Regions from separate parts of the Planctobacterium sp. AWH2_060 genome, predicted to be linked through region 1. Evidence: predicted binding sites of a transcription regulator. Region 1 holds the regulator's gene; the other holds the start of a gene.
What was found. The regulator LexA, encoded in region 1, represses DNA repair genes until DNA is damaged. The targets are predictions, from matches to a motif close to TACTGTATNNNNATACAGTA.
Positions count from the first base shown of each region.

Region 2: ACXAD8_RS17165 (DNA-methyltransferase) is a predicted target of LexA. The motif match lies at 3,135-3,154, and genes of this name have one in related genera.

Region 1 covers NZ_JBSWTG010000001.1:3,663,817-3,671,664, forward strand. Annotated here, with positions in the region: gene ubiA (4-hydroxybenzoate octaprenyltransferase) at 1-860, shown strand, start outside; gene plsB (glycerol-3-phosphate 1-O-acyltransferase PlsB) at 863-3,301, opposite strand; gene lexA (transcriptional repressor LexA) at 3,476-4,099, shown strand; gene coxB (cytochrome c oxidase subunit II) at 4,495-5,616, shown strand; gene ctaD (cytochrome c oxidase subunit I) at 5,628-7,226, shown strand; gene ACXAD8_RS15700 (cytochrome c oxidase assembly protein) at 7,236-7,796, shown strand; gene ACXAD8_RS15705 (cytochrome c oxidase subunit 3) at 7,809-7,848, shown strand, end outside.
Region 2 covers NZ_JBSWTG010000001.1:4,009,940-4,017,787, reverse strand. Annotated here, with positions in the region: gene istA (IS21 family transposase) at 205-1,725, shown strand; gene istB (IS21-like element helper ATPase IstB) at 1,741-2,484, shown strand; partial or broken gene ACXAD8_RS17170 (RHS repeat-associated core domain-containing protein) at 2,916-3,066, opposite strand; gene ACXAD8_RS17165 (DNA-methyltransferase) at 3,167-3,838, shown strand; gene ACXAD8_RS17160 (DUF6575 domain-containing protein) at 3,831-5,048, opposite strand; gene ACXAD8_RS17155 (ISAs1 family transposase) at 5,158-6,267, shown strand; gene ACXAD8_RS17150 (ISAs1 family transposase) at 6,498-7,592, shown strand; gene ACXAD8_RS17145 (hypothetical protein) at 7,597-7,848, opposite strand, start outside.

The DNA of each region.
Region 1 (7,848 bases):
TAAAACTCAATGCCTTGTGGCGACTGATGCGTGCCGATAAGCCTATTGGTACCTGGCTGCTGATGTGGCCAACCGCCTGGGGCTTAATACTGGCAGCCGAAGGGTGGCCTGGTTGGCACATTAGCCTGGTGTTTGTTGTGGGCACATTTCTGATGCGCTCCGCCGGTTGCGTTATCAATGATTTTGCGGATCGCAAGATAGATGGCCACGTAAAACGCACGGAACAGCGGCCAATTGTCAGTGGTGAGGTTTCCGCAAAACAAGCTCTGGCATTGTTCACGGGCTTGTCTTTAATGGCTTTTGCCTTGGTGCTTACGCTGAACTGGCAAACGATAGCATTGTCTTTTGTGGCGTTGGCGCTGGCGTTTTGTTACCCCTTTATGAAGCGCTTTACCTACTTACCACAGTTTGTATTGGGAGCTGCTTTTAGTTTTGGTATTCCCATGGCCTTTATGGCGATCCGCGAGCAACTGCCCTGGTGGTTGTGGTTGATTTATCTGGCTAACCTGTTGTGGACAGTGGCTTACGATACTATGTATGCCATGGTGGATAGGGATGATGATGTGAAAATCGGGGTAAAGTCTACCGCGATATTGTTCGGTCAATTCGACAAACTCATCATTGCCATTTTGCAGTTGTTAACCCTGCTGAGTTTAGGTTGGGTATTCCTGCTGTTACAGTTGGGATATTTTGCCTATGGTGCACTGTTTATCGCGGCGTTTTTGTTTATTCAGCAGCAAATAATGATTGCAAAGCGTCAGCGAGAGGCTTGTTTTAAGGCTTTTTTACACAATAATAAAGTGGGCTTTGTGATCACCTTGGGACTTATCGGGGAGTTCCTTCTCCCCGTGTTAATTTGAGGTTACTTTATCTGCTGTAATCGTTTAACAAATTCCGGAGAAACCAGAGTAAACAGCAATTGCTGTAATTCCCTGCTTTTTTCCGAGTGCAGCAATAAACCTTCTTCATTGGCTTCCCAGATTTCATATTCACGGGCTGCGGCAATAAAGGTGGCTAATACGTTTTTGTCGTAAAATTCCGGGGCACTGATACCGTGCAATGTTGACATGCGTTCTGCTACCTGACGACTGCGCTTTTCAAGTGCGCCGCGTGCAGTGGTACCCAGCTGTTCCAGTTGATTGAGTACTAAAGCGTACCGTTGCAGCGTTTCCTGAATAACAGACTTCAATAACCACAGGCTATAAAACTGCACACTACTGGTATCTGCAGGCATTAATATATCATCACTGGCTTTTAACATGCCTTGCTGCACCATGCCGTCTATTAAGCCTCTGGTATAAATCTCAGCCTCTTCCTCTTTCATGTAGATAAAGAGTTCTTTTTTCAACAATGGAAAAATCCGGGCTACAATTTTTATAACTTCTTCGCGGTGGCATTCGTTATGAGCAACAACTATCGCCGCGATTAATCCGGGTACGCAGAACATATGCAGAATATTATTGCGGTAATAAGTGAGCAGGATAGCGTTGTCTCGTTCAATCGAGATGATTTCCCCGAAGCTATCTTCGGTGACATTAAACTTACCCAGTCGCAGGGTGTTTTCTAACAGTTTTTCTGCGCCCACCTGAGGAAAACTGCTTTGATTGCTAAATGGGCATTGCCTTAGCAAGGCCAGATAGCTTTCCATGACCTGCAACAACTCTTCTTTGCTCATGGCGCGTTTCTCCGCCACCAGTAAACAAAGTGACGCCAGGCCCATGCCGCTTACCGCTGATGCCTGATTAATACGCTCCAGTATATTGTGGCTCAGGGTGTTCACCGTAGGATTAAGCCATGATGGTTTTTTATCGTCCAGGCTGGCTTGCGCTTCTCGCCAATCCGGGGCATTTTTATCCAGGTATTGGCCCAGATGAATAGGCTCGCCAAAGTTTAAAAATCCGTAGCCGTAGTTTTTCAGCTTTCTGATGGCGGAAAATACCCCGAGGAAAGATTCTTTTTCCTTACTTTTGCCGCGCAATTCCTTGAGGTAGCTCTTCACTTCCATTACATGCTCATAGCCGATATAAACCGGGACTATGCTCACCGGGCGTTTAACGCCTTTTACCATTGCCTGAATAGTCATGGCTAACATGCCGGTTTTGGGCGGCAGTAACCGGCCGGTTCTGCTGCGTCCGCCTTCGGCATAAAATTTAACGGAATAACCCTTGTTAAATAATTGCTCCAGGTATTCGCGGAATACCGCAGTATAGAGTTTATTACCAGCGAATGAGCGGCGAATAAAGAAAGCACCGCCGCGTCGGAATAAACCACCGATGGGCCAGAAGTTGAGGTTAATACCCGCGGCAATGTGCGGTGTCACCAGTCCTTCGTGGTAAATTACGTAGGTCAGCAGCAGGTAATCCATATGACTGCGATGACAGGGAACATAGATGATTTCGTGACCATTTTGCGCCAGTTCCCGCACTTTATCGGCATTTTTAACTTCAATACCGTTATATATCTTGTTCCAGACCCGGCCCAATAAGCGATCGCCCAGGCGGATCACGCCTTCCCGGTAATCGGCGGCAATTTCTTCGATGTAACTTTTCGCTTTGATTCGTGCTTTGTGCAACTGTTGCGGAGAGTTCTTAGCTTCCTGTGCCATGGCTTTTTTAACGGATGGCGCAGCCAGAATGCTGTTAAAAAGCTGGTGTCGGTCCATTAACATTGGACCGTTCATACTTTGCTGCCGACGATAAAAGTGGGTGCGGGCCAGTCGGATCAACTTATGAGCGATTTCAGAATCTGAGCCTACGGTGGTGGCCATTTTTTGGCTGGAAACCGCGGAACTGTAATAGACAAAGTTATCTCGCCCTAAAAACAACACAATAAAAAACTTTCGCAACCAGTTTGGCGAGGCCTTGAAGGTGAACAGGTCTGCCCAACCGCGACTTTCTTTACCTGGTGCGCGTCCCCAGAAGATAGACACGGGAACGATTTGTAAATCCAGGTTTTCATCATCTCGGTGCAGTTCAAAAAGGCGGGTAAAACTTTTGTTGATGTCTGTGTGTTTTGATTTTTTTGAGAATAGAGATTCAGGTTCCTGCAAAAACAAACAGTTGCTAATTTTGTCACCAGCAATTTCCAGGTGTTGATCGGGAGCCGGTAAGCCCAGCATTTTGGTAGACAACTCCAGGGCAACGCGGTCAGTGACTGAATTAGTTTTTAACAGATAAATGATAGGACGAGTTTTATCGATACCTAATTCGCCCTCGATATCTGTAGGAATATTACTGGTTTTTACCAGCCAGCGAGTCGGGTATTTTACTAAATTAAAAAATAGATTTTGATACCAGGCCATGGTGCTTAAATTCAGATTCAAATTATTGCGATCATAGCATGACCTTTTCTGTTTGGCTTAGTGATCTGTGTAAGCGAATTTCAGCGGACTTAACTGAAATTGCGGATTTTTTATTGAGATTATCCGGTAACTGTATATACTCCCAGTTAAACTGTACGTAAAAACAGGTTAGATATGCGTCCACTTACGTTACGACAAGAGCAGGTGTTGAACCTGATAAAAGAGACAATCTCCGACACGGGTATGCCGCCCACCCGAGCCGAAATAGCACGTGAGCTTGGCTTTAAATCAGTTAATGCCGCCGAAGAGCACCTAAAGGCGCTGGCCAGAAAAGGGGTGATTGAAATTTTAGCGGGCACCTCTCGTGGTATTCGCCTTACCGGACCTGTTGATGAACCTGAGCCGGAATTAGGTCTGCCATTAATTGGTAAAGTCGCGGCTGGTGAACCCATCCTGGCGCAAGAGCACATAGAAAGTCACTATCAGGTAGCCGCTGGCATGTTTCAACCTGAAGCCCATTATTTGTTGCGGGTGGACGGCGAGAGCATGAAAGACATTGGAATTATGGATGGCGATTTACTGGCGGTTCATCGCACTAATCAGGCCCGTAATGGTCAGGTTGTGGTGGCCAGAGTGGAAGAGGATGTTACCGTTAAGCGTTTTGAAAAGAGCGGCTCTCAGGTATTGTTACATGCCGAGAATCCTGATTTTGCACCAATTAAGGTCGATCTAAAATCTCAACCCTTAAATATTGAAGGTATAGCAGTAGGAATTATCCGAAATAACGCCTGGATGTAGCAAACTTTTCTTGCCAACAAAAATATTTCACTATTTCTCACTCTCTTCTAGCCCATTGATAAATGGGCTTTTTTGTATCTTTAACGGCCTGCTAGTTGGTTGTTCCCGTTAAAAGTTAGCTTTAAAAACAGCTTATTTATTTCCCTTTTTAAGATTTCGGTCTATTTTTGACGCTATAGATGATGAAAAAAACATCATTTAGTGTCTCTCAATTGTTTTTGATCTTCGAAATTTGTTTACATATCATTCAGATTTTAACATAGTAATAACATATATGTTTCAATGCTGTAACTTTTGTGCGGCACCGTTGTTGTAAAAATGACCAACAACAAAACAACGGGTAATGAAGGAGGAACACACAGGTGGGTAAATTGTTTACTGGAATTTGGGGCGTGATGGCGTTTTTAGTGAGTTTCACTAGTTTCGCAGCGTCAGATCCCAAACCTGATCAATATCAGTTAAATCTGCGCACTGGTGTCACAGATATCAGCCAACAGGTATATGACTTACACATGACCATTTTCTGGATTTGTGTGGTCATTGGTGTGATTGTATTTGGTGCCATGTTATGGGCCACGATTTTCCACAGAAAATCCAGAGGGGTTACACCGGCAACATTTCATGAAAGTGTTAAAGTGGAAATCGCCTGGACCGTCGTGCCCTTCATTATTCTAATCGGAATGGCTATTCCCGCCACCAAAACCCTGATTGCTATGGAAGATGTGTCTTCACCTGATGTCACCGTTTTGGTAACCGGTTCTCAGTGGAAGTGGCATTACAAGTACATGGATAACGAGGTTGAGTATTATTCTGTGATGGCTACTCAACCCGAGCAAATCAATAACAAGTTAGAAAAGAATATTAACTATCTGCTGGAAGTGGATCGCCCTCTGGTCATTCCTACCAATCAAAAAGTCCGTTTTCTGATCACCTCGGATGATGTTATCCACTCCTGGTGGGTACCGGATTTTGCCGTTAAAAAAGATGCCAACCCAGGATTTATCAACGAAGCCTGGGCAAGAGTTGAAAAGCCAGGTATCTATCGCGGTCAGTGTGCTGAGTTATGTGGTAAGGATCACGGCTTTATGCCGGTTGTGGTAATTGCCAAAGAGCCAGCAGATTACGCGGCCTGGATTGCTGAGCAAGAAGAGCAGCAGCGCATAGCCAAAGAAGAAGAGCAAAAATTACTGGCTATGAACATGGATATGGACGAACTCATGAGTGTCGGTGAGCGCGTTTACAACACCACGTGTGCCGCTTGCCACATGCCTAATGGTGAAGGTTTACCGGGCGTATTCCCGGGACTGAAGGGCAGTGATATCGCCATTAACGATATGCAAAAACACATTGAGGTCGTGGTTAACGGTGTTTCCGGAACGGCCATGCAAGCTTATGGCAAGCAGCTTTCCATGAAAGAGTTAGCCGCTGTAATAACTTACGAGCGAAACGCCTGGGGTAACGATACAGGTGAATTGGTGCAAGCCAAAGATGTTAACGCTGTATTAAACGGACAATAAGGGGAGTTGAGATGAGTACAGTGACTAATGATATCCATCACGACGAGCACCATGATCATCACGATCATAAACCTACTGGTATTAAGCGCTGGTTATACACTACTAACCACAAAGATATAGGTACTTTGTATCTCTGGTTTGCCTTCATCATGTTTTTGATAGGCGGCGCCATGGCAATGGTTATTCGGGCGGAGCTGTTTCAGCCTGGACTACAAATTGTTGACCCTAACTTTTTTAATCAGATGACCACTGTCCATGGGTTGATCATGGTATTTGGTGCCGTTATGCCAGCGTTTACTGGTCTGGCAAACTGGATGGTACCACTGATGATTGGTGCGCCGGATATGGCGTTACCCAGAATGAACAACTGGAGTTTCTGGATCTTGCCTTTTGCCTTCTTGATCCTGTTAATGTCCTTATTTATGGAAGGTGGCGGTCCCGCGTTTGGTTGGACTTTCTATGCGCCTCTGTCTACCACTTACAGTAACGATACAACGGCTTTGTTTGTATTTTCAGTGCACATCATGGGTGCCAGCTCAATCATGGGTGCGATTAACGTTATCGTAACCATATTGAATATGCGCGCACCAGGTATGACTCTGATGAAAATGCCACTGTTCGTCTGGACCTGGCTGATTACCGCATTCCTGCTGATAGCTGTTATGCCGGTATTAGCTGGCGCGGTGACAATGGTTCTCACCGACAAATTCTTTGGAACCAGCTTCTTTGACGCTGCTGGTGGCGGTGATCCGGTGATGTTCCAGCACATTTTCTGGTTCTTTGGTCACCCTGAGGTGTATATCATGATCTTGCCAGCCTTTGGCATTATCTCTCAGATTGTTCCCACCTTCTCCCGTAAAAAATTGTTTGGTTATTCCTCCATGGTATATGCCACGGCGTCCATTGCCTTGTTGTCATTTATCGTCTGGGCTCACCATATGTTTACCACCGGTATGCCAGTGGGGGCGGAGCTGTTCTTCATGTTTGCCACTATGCTGATATCGGTGCCCACCGGGGTGAAAGTATTTAACTGGGTGGCGACGATGTGGCGCGGTGCAATCAGCTTTGAAATTCCCATGATGTTCTCCCTGGCTTTCATCGTGTTATTTACCATTGGGGGCTTATCAGGCTTGATGCTGGCGATTACACCGGTGGATTTCCAGTACCATGATACTTACTTTGTCGTGGCTCACTTCCATTACGTGCTAGTTACCGGTGCCGTGTTCTCCATCATGGCGGCTACCTATTACTGGTTGCCTAAGTGGACGGGCAAGATGTACGACATCACACTGGCCAAGCTACATTTCTGGTGTTCACTGGTGTCAGTCAATGTGTTGTTTTTCCCTATGCATTTCGTCGGTCTGGCGGGTATGCCCAGACGTATCCCGGATTATGCCTTGCAGTTCGCCGATTTTAACAAGTGGATCAGCTTGGGAGGCTTTGCCTTTGGTCTATCGCAACTGATCTTCCTGGCGCTGTTGATTAAGGCTTGCCGCAAGCAAGGCGAGCCTGTTTCAGCACAGGTTTGGGATGGTGCAGAAGGATTGGAGTGGGAGGTGCCGAGCCCGGCTCCGTATCACACCTTTGAAACACCGCCAGTGGTTAAGTAATTCGAAATCATGAGTAATTCGCGGCAGAAAGAAAATAACAAGGTCGTCATTAAGTTGGTGGTCGTTGTTTTCGGTATGTTTGGCTTTGGTTTTGCCCTGGTGCCTTTATACGACGTATTTTGTGCAATCACAGGTATTAATGGCAAAACCTCTAATGAAGCTGCTGTGTATGCCAACATTGAAGTGGATAAGAGCCGGTTGATTACCGTGGAGTTTATCACCCGAACAAACACGGGTATGCCGTGGCAATTTGAGACGCAAACTCGGCGCGTAGAAGTGCATCCTGGCGAAATGCATCAGGTGGACTTTTACGCCAAAAATCCTACTAAGCGGGATATTGTTGGTCAGGCTGTTCCTTCAGTATCTCCGGGAACAGCAGCGATTTACCTGAATAAAACAGAATGTTTTTGTTTTGAACAGCAACCGCTCAAGTCTGGTGCTGAAACTGTGATGCCGATGCGGTTTTATGTGGATCCCGAATTACCGGAGCACATTAACTTTTTTACAGTGCAATATACTTTGTATGACGTAACCGGGGATGTGCAAGAAATTGCCATGAATCGCGGTTAAAAGGAGAAGAAAATGAGTGAACAACAATACGAAAAATACTATGTTCCCGACC
Region 2 (7,848 bases), 350 kb from region 1:
TCATTTGTTAATTGGCACCGCTATGGATCCATTTCGTTGGCGGCGTAATGGATCCACCCCATTTGCACCGTAATCGATCCACCTGATTGGCGGCGTAATAGATCCACTTTGACCTGATTTCTCCCCTCAAACTTCTGTTTAACTCGCGTATCGTTGACTGTTTTTGCAGTCAGGAGATTACGCATGGCAAACCGGAGGTTTGAAATGTACCAATACCGACACATCCTCGTTCGAATGCGAATGGGGGATTCTAATCGAGCCATCGCTGATAGTGGCGTCGCTGGCCGTAATAAAGTGAAAGCGATTAAGCGTACCGCATTGAAGCATGGCTGGCTTGAACCGGATAGCGAGCTGCCTGATGATACACAACTGGCCGCTGTCTTTAGCGAGAAGCCACCCAACCCAACCACAACCTCATCCGTTGCACCTTACGCTGATAAAGTCGACAAGTGGTATCAGGATGGTGTGCAGGGCACGACAATCCATCAGGCACTGATGGATAAATATGGCTTCACCGGTAGTTACTGGTCGGTGATCCGTTACTTAAAAGCCCTGTCTGAGAAGACGCCTGTTCCTACAACCGTCATGGAGTTTACACCGGGCGATGCCGCGCAAGTGGACTTCGGCGCAGGACCACTCATTGTCGATACTCAAACAGGCGAGTTACGCAAAAGCTGGATCTTCGTGATGACCCTGGCCTGGAGTCGGCACATTTATGCTGAGTTTATCCGTGACCAAAGTACCGCAACCTGGCTGGCCTGCCACCGGCGGGCGTTCGAGTGGTTCCGGGGGGTGCCCAAACGCGTAGTTATCGACAATCCAAAATGTGCGATTACAAAGGCCTGCTATCACGACCCACAGGTACAAAGGGCTTATGGTGAATGTGCTGAAGGTTATGGTTTTTTGATTGCGCCATGCCCGGTACGCGATCCGCAGAAAAAAGGCCGCGTTGAATCTAACGTTAAGTATATCAAAAACAGCTTTGTTCCCCTGAAGGAATTTCGCGGTCTGAGTGATGCCAATGCACAACTTAAACGCTGGTTGCTGGCGGTTGCGGGAAATCGTAAACACGGCACCACGAAATGTCAGCCGCTTGAGCGCTTTACTGAGATAGAGCAGGCACGACTTAAACCGTTACCTGATGTGCCACCGGAGCAGGCCGTCTGGACAAAGGTCAAGGTACACGGTGATGGCCACGTACAGTTTGAACACTGCCGTTACTCAGTACCCTATACGCTGATCAGAGAAACACTCTGGCTCAAAGCCAGTGACAATATGATTCGCATTTATCAGGGCCATGAACTCAAGGCAACGCATGCCCGAATGCGCCATCAGGGTGGCAGAGCCACCGTTCCCGAACATCAACCGCCCGCAGCTCAGGCTTACAACATGCAGGATCCACAATATTGTCTGACTCAGGCGAAACGGATTGGTGAGTCATGCCATGTGTTCATTAAGCGCCTGTTCGCCAGTCGGGTACTGGATAACCTTCGCGCAGCACAAGGTGTTGTTGGTCTTGCCAGACGCTACGGTGATAAGCGCGTTGAAGCTGCCTGCTTGCGGGCACTGACCTTCGATAACGTGCGCTACAGTGCGGTCAGACAAATCCTCGAAAAAGGACTGGACCAGCAGCCCATTGAATCGAACGCCTTCGATACGTTGAGCGATGTCTATACCGGCGGTGGCCGGTTCCATCGAGATCCCAATAAACTTCTCCCTCATTAGAATAAGGAAAAAACGATGATCAATCCGATCCCCGAACTTACACCACTACTGAAGCAACTACGCCTCTCTGGCATGACGGACTCTCTGGCGATGCGTAATCGTGAAGCCATCGAACATCAACTCAGTTATCCGGACTTCCTGGCGTTACTGGTACAGGATGAAGTCGCCAGGCGTGATCAGAAGAAATATGCCACCCGCCTTCGTCGTGCAGGCTTCAGGGGCAATAAAACCCTGGAGAGCTTCGATCTGAGTGCCAACCCTAACCTGAATCGCGCTTATATTAATGAGCTGGCTGATTGCCGGTTCATTGACGAACATGTAGCAGTACTTATTGCGGGTCCATGCGGCACCGGTAAAAGTCATCTGGCTCAGGCTATTGGCCATTGTGCGGTACAAAAAGGCATTGATGTGTTGTTCTTCACTCAGGCTAAGTTACTGTCCAATCTTCACGCAGCCAGAGCAACCAACACCTATGAGAAGCGTTTCCAAACGCTGGCAAAAGTCGACTTACTCATCATTGATGACTTCGGTTTAAAGCCACTCAAATCACCTCAGGATGAAGATTTACACGACTTAATCGATGAACGGTATGAGCAAAAATCAACGATTATCACCAGTAACCTGGACTTCAGTGAATGGGGACAGGCATTCCCAAATAAACTGCTTGGCGCGGCGACACTCGACCGACTCAAACACAACGCTTATCGACTGGTTCTGGAAGGCGAAAGTTACCGCAAATTACGAGAGAACCATAATTAGACTGGACGAGGAGAAAAAAGCGAGAAATAATCCCCCTGTTTGAGGGCTAAAATGACGGTTTGAAGTGGATCCAATACGTCGCAAATGGGTGGATCTATTAGGGTGCCAATCGACATCATTGAAAGTTAACCCTTCCAATTCCGAATATTGAGAAGGATCGACCTTTGAAACACCATCAGGCAACTTTCCTTTCCCATGGTGTCTATTCTTATAAACATGATCAGATATAGCAGCATCTCTTTTTGCTCTATGCATAGATTTACCAAATTCTTTGATTGCTGAAAGTTTTGCTCCCATATCTCCATTAGAATCACCGTTAAAAGTATAAGTGCCAATTGCCTTACCATCCGCTCCGGTTATAGTCACTTCTGAATCTCCATTTACAAAAGCATCAACAAGACAACCAGCGCTATCATCTACACCACAGCTTGTATACCCACTCGGATCCGTCCCACTCAACGGATTATTCATGATATAGCTGTAGGGGTTAATGCTCTGGCTATTTGTGGGCGACTGAATAAAGGGGTCAACCGACAAGAAACGGCCAGTGTTGTAGTCATACGCCCGACCATTCATATGAACGTGCTCAAGCCTACTAATTATAATTTTTTAGTTTTGATTGGATTTGCTAATTAATTCATGCCAATATTCACTGTATATAGATACATATGTAGATTAATTAATGGAATATAAACTATACAATTTGGATGCTGTTGAGTTTTTAAAACAGATAGAAGATTGTTCAATTGACCTTGTTATCACTGATCCTCCATATGAATCTCTCGAAAAACACCGCAAAATCGGAACTACTACACGATTAAAGAATAGTAAAGCATCCAGTAATAAGTGGTTTAAAATCTTTCCGAATGATCGATTTGAAGAACTCTTTACTCAAGTACACAGGGTATTGAAGAAAAACAGTCACTTTTATTTATTTTGTGATCAGGAAACAGCTTTCATAGTAAAACCAATCGCAGAGAAAGTTGGATTCAAATTCTGGAAACCTCTCGTGTGGGACAAAGTCGCTATTGGTATGGGATACCATTATCGAGCAAGATATGAATTTATATTGTTCTTCGAAAAAGGTAAGAAAAAACTTAACAGTCTTGCTACGCCTGACATTTTAGTAGAAAAACGTGTATGGAAAGGATATCCAACTGAAAAGCCAGAAGGACTCGCCAAGACATTAATAGAGCAAAGCTCAATAGAAAATAATATTATTATGGATCCCTTCTGTGGTTCAGGATTTGTCGGAAGTGCATCAGCTAAACTGGGTCGTAATTTTGTGGGAAATGACTTATGTGAGGAAGCAATTGAAATTACAAATAAAAGAATTTCGGAAATAATTACTTAAGTGTTTTAAACTTTTTGACCCAAGCCACGAGAGTTTGTGCTCTTCTTCTTGCAGTATTCTCACTCAAACCATTGCAATAGTTTATTAGGAAATCTGCTGCTGTGTTTTCGTCAATGTCTCTAATGTCAGAGACTTTTTGCTCATGCATCCAAATAAAGCAACAGTCTGTATTTTCAAACTGTTGCTTAATTACTGCAATAACATCCACATTAGTTTTTGCATCTACAATCTTCTTTCCGAAAGGGGTCAATCTACCAAACTCTTGAACCAAAGAAAGCATTATGCACGCATCTCGATAATACAAGACTTGACGAGGATCTTTTCCAAATTTTTCAGCTGTCACAACTCCATCTGTTTCTAAGATATTCAAGTAACTAGCTATTGCTTCGGTAGAGTCTGCCTGCGGAACCATCGTACTATCAAGATATGTTCGAAGTGCTTCATCTACTTCGTTTAGTAGTGATTCAATTGTTGCTTGATCAAGAGACAATACTCGTTGCGTAGTTTCTTCATCAATTAATTCTACATTTACACTTTTCTCTAGTTGCAAAGCAAACAATTTCCGTAATGCTCGAAGGTCAAACTTACGTTCTTTGATAAGTTGTATAAGAGAAGACTTTTCCTGAATTTTGTTCAGTAATTCATAACCTTCATTCCTAAGCTTTTCAGGATCTTGTGCTTTCACTCTGTAAACGAATGAACCTTCTATTGCATCTCTTGCAACAAAATTAGATTTAATATTATATGCGCCGAGGAAAGCCCCCAAAAACTCTGAGAAAGCTTCTCCAATAGAATTTAGGACTCCTGAAACTAAATCACCTGAGTTCGATTTTGAAATTCTGATCTTGTGAGTATGCTTCCTTTTGCCATCTAAGTTGTAATTTTCGGAAATGAATACAGAATCAGTGGGAACTTTAATTTTAAGTGACGCAAATTTCTTCCATTGTTCTTTTAAAATTCCCGAATTTAAGTCCTCATCAACAAATAATACTCTGTCTTGTTTTGAGGTTCTGATTGCTTTTACAATTGGAATATCTTTCTGTTCAAGTTGGTTAATTTTTTGATTGGATGCTGGTGTTATCAGCCACCTGTCCTTTCCATCCTTAGGGCCGAGGCTGTAGCAAAAAAACAACTGTTCGAAATCATTTAGTGCAGAAAATATGACAGGCTCACCGTAAAAACTATAAAGGGCATGATCAAACTTTTTGATATAACGCTCCCTTTAACGATCACATTGTGGCATAAGCCGATAAAATAGCTTTACACTGAACTCTGTTCACTCCATCCTGGCCCGATTTATCTCTCATAAAGGTCGCGTCATGGAAATTCTTGTTCATCTTCAAAAAGTGTCTGATACCCGATCTCATGTTAATCAGGATTATCCTGTGCTGGAGATGTCATTCCTGTTGATAAGTGCCCTCATAAGTGGCAGTAAATCCTGGGCTGATATTCATGTTTTTGGCGAAACACGACTGGACTGGCTAAGACAATATCTGCCTTTTGAATACGGGATACCCACCCAACAAAATGTCGCCCGTATCATCAGAACTATGGTGCCTGAATCATTAATGGCAGCGTTGGTTTCCTGGGTAAATGCGGTCAGGGAAGAAAGCCAGTTTCAACATATTGCTATTGACGGCAAAGATGTACGAGGTGTCGCGAAATATAGCGGCTCAACGCCATTGAGCATGGTTTCTGCATTTGATGTGGAACAGGGGCTGGTGTTGTATCACAAAGCCGGACGAGGCAAAGGAAATGAGCTGGCAATGGCCCGGGAGTTAATTGAATCGCTGGACATTACCGGGGCTATTCTGACCCTGGACGCACTTCACTGTCAGGTAGAGACTATCCACCAGATTAAAGAACAAAAAGGGATTGCTTTGGTACAGTGCAAGAAAAATCAACCCACGTTACTTGAGGCGGTAGATACACTGTTCCAGAAATATTGGGCTTTACCTGAGGCAGAACAGGCCAGTTTAAGCGAAAGTGAAACCGGACATGGACGAAAAGAAACCCGCACGGTCTGGTCAACAGACCTCATCCTTGAGGGGCAACTAAAAGAAAAATGGTCAGACCTGAAAACGATAGCCGCGGTGGTGAGAGAACGCTCTGTCAAAGGACAAACCAGCCATGAGACCCATTATTATGTCTGTACTGAACAACTGACGCTTGACGAACTGATGAAGGCTACCCGACGCCACTGGTACATAGAAAACAGTCAGCATCATGTGTTGGATGTGACGTTCAGGGAGGATGATCAGAGAATGTACGCTGGTAATTCCGCCATCAATATAGCCTGCTTCAGGCGGTTGGCTCTGAATCTGTTAAACCAGCATAAAGACAAAAAGAAAAAGACGAAACCACAAAAAATGGGCTGGTGTGCCGGGAGCGATGACTACCGCCATGAAGTGCTATTTGGAAATAATTAACCGAGTATATTCAAGCCCTTAAAAACTATACACGTTGTGATAGTAGAGGTTCCCAAAAGTAGTAGTGCCAAGAAAAAGCAACTCGTCTTTTTTACTCATACTAATTGGCAGGGCGGGATCCTAACTTTTTGATATATAAAAATGAATATTGATCACCATTCAATATATCTCACCAGTGAACTTATCTTGATTCAGTTGATCTGATCCGTTTTCATTATCGGAAACCCCATATGTCACTGGTAAAACACTTGGAAATCATCCCGGATCCTCGCAAAGATATTAATCTCAAGCACAACCTTGTTGACGTTATTTTCCTGACGTTGTCCGCTGTACTTAGCGGAGCAGATGGCTGGAAAGCCATTGAAGAGTTTGGCGAAAGTCAGCTGGACTGGTTACGCCAACATCGCCGTTTTGAAAATGGTATCCCCAAACGACATTGTATTGCAGGAATTATTAAGGCACTGGACACAGAAATACTGTTACAGACAGTGTTTGGCTGGATTAACCAACGTAGGCAGACTTTAGGGCAATCGGTTATTGCTCTTGATGGTAAAACTATGCGAGGTGCCTGGCGGGAAGATGTGAGCAAAGCGTTACATGTCGTCAGTGCTTTTGATGTGAATTCCGGGATTGCTTTGTATCAGGACTGTTCCGACAACAAAGGCAATGAACGTGCTGTCGCCAGAAATGTGATTGAGGCGCTGGCCATGGAAGATGCCATTTATACGCTTGATGCACTGCATTGCCAGACAAACACCATGGAGACGATAGTCAAAGCTAAAAGTGACTTCGTTATTCAGTTAAAGGCGAATCAAAGCAAGCTCTTTGAGTATGTAAAAGAGAGTTTCACTGAACGATACAATGACGAAGCTCTCAATACCTTTACCCAGTCGAATCAGGGACATGGACGTCAGGAAAGCCGAACAGTAATGCAAATGAAAGCCGAACTGCCTGAAGAACTAAAAACAAAATGGCCACATATTCGTAGTATCATCGAGGTTGCCAGTGAACGTCAGCAGGGTGGTCAAACGAGCTATCATTCCCGCTGGTATGCAAGCTCATTAGCAGCTGATGCAGAGCAGTTCGCCCGTATCATCAGAGAGCACTGGTCAGTAGAAAACCAGTTACACTGGGTGCTTGATGTCGCTTTTCGCGAAGACCAGCTCAAAATAAGCGATCCTAACGGAGCAGCTCATATTGCGTTGTTCAATCGTGCATGTCTGAATCTGATAAAGCAACATCAGGGTAAAAAAGATAGCATAGCAGGTAAACGGCGGAGGGCAGCATGGAGTAGCAAATTCAGGACGGAATTACTGTTTGGTTAAAAAGTCAGCAAAGTACAATCCCGCCCTGTACTAATTGGAATCCTTTAGGGTACACTCCCTCATAGAACCAAACCGAGACATGTTTGCTTTCAACGACTTTCATATATCCTTGATCTTTTTTTACATCGCCAACAGCGATAGACATACCATCGAACCTCTCGGGCATTTCATCTATTTTGTTTTGTGCAGCTTCTTGGGTTAGAAAAAATGAAGTGGCATGAAATTCTGGCCAATTGACTCTACGAGAGTTACGCAT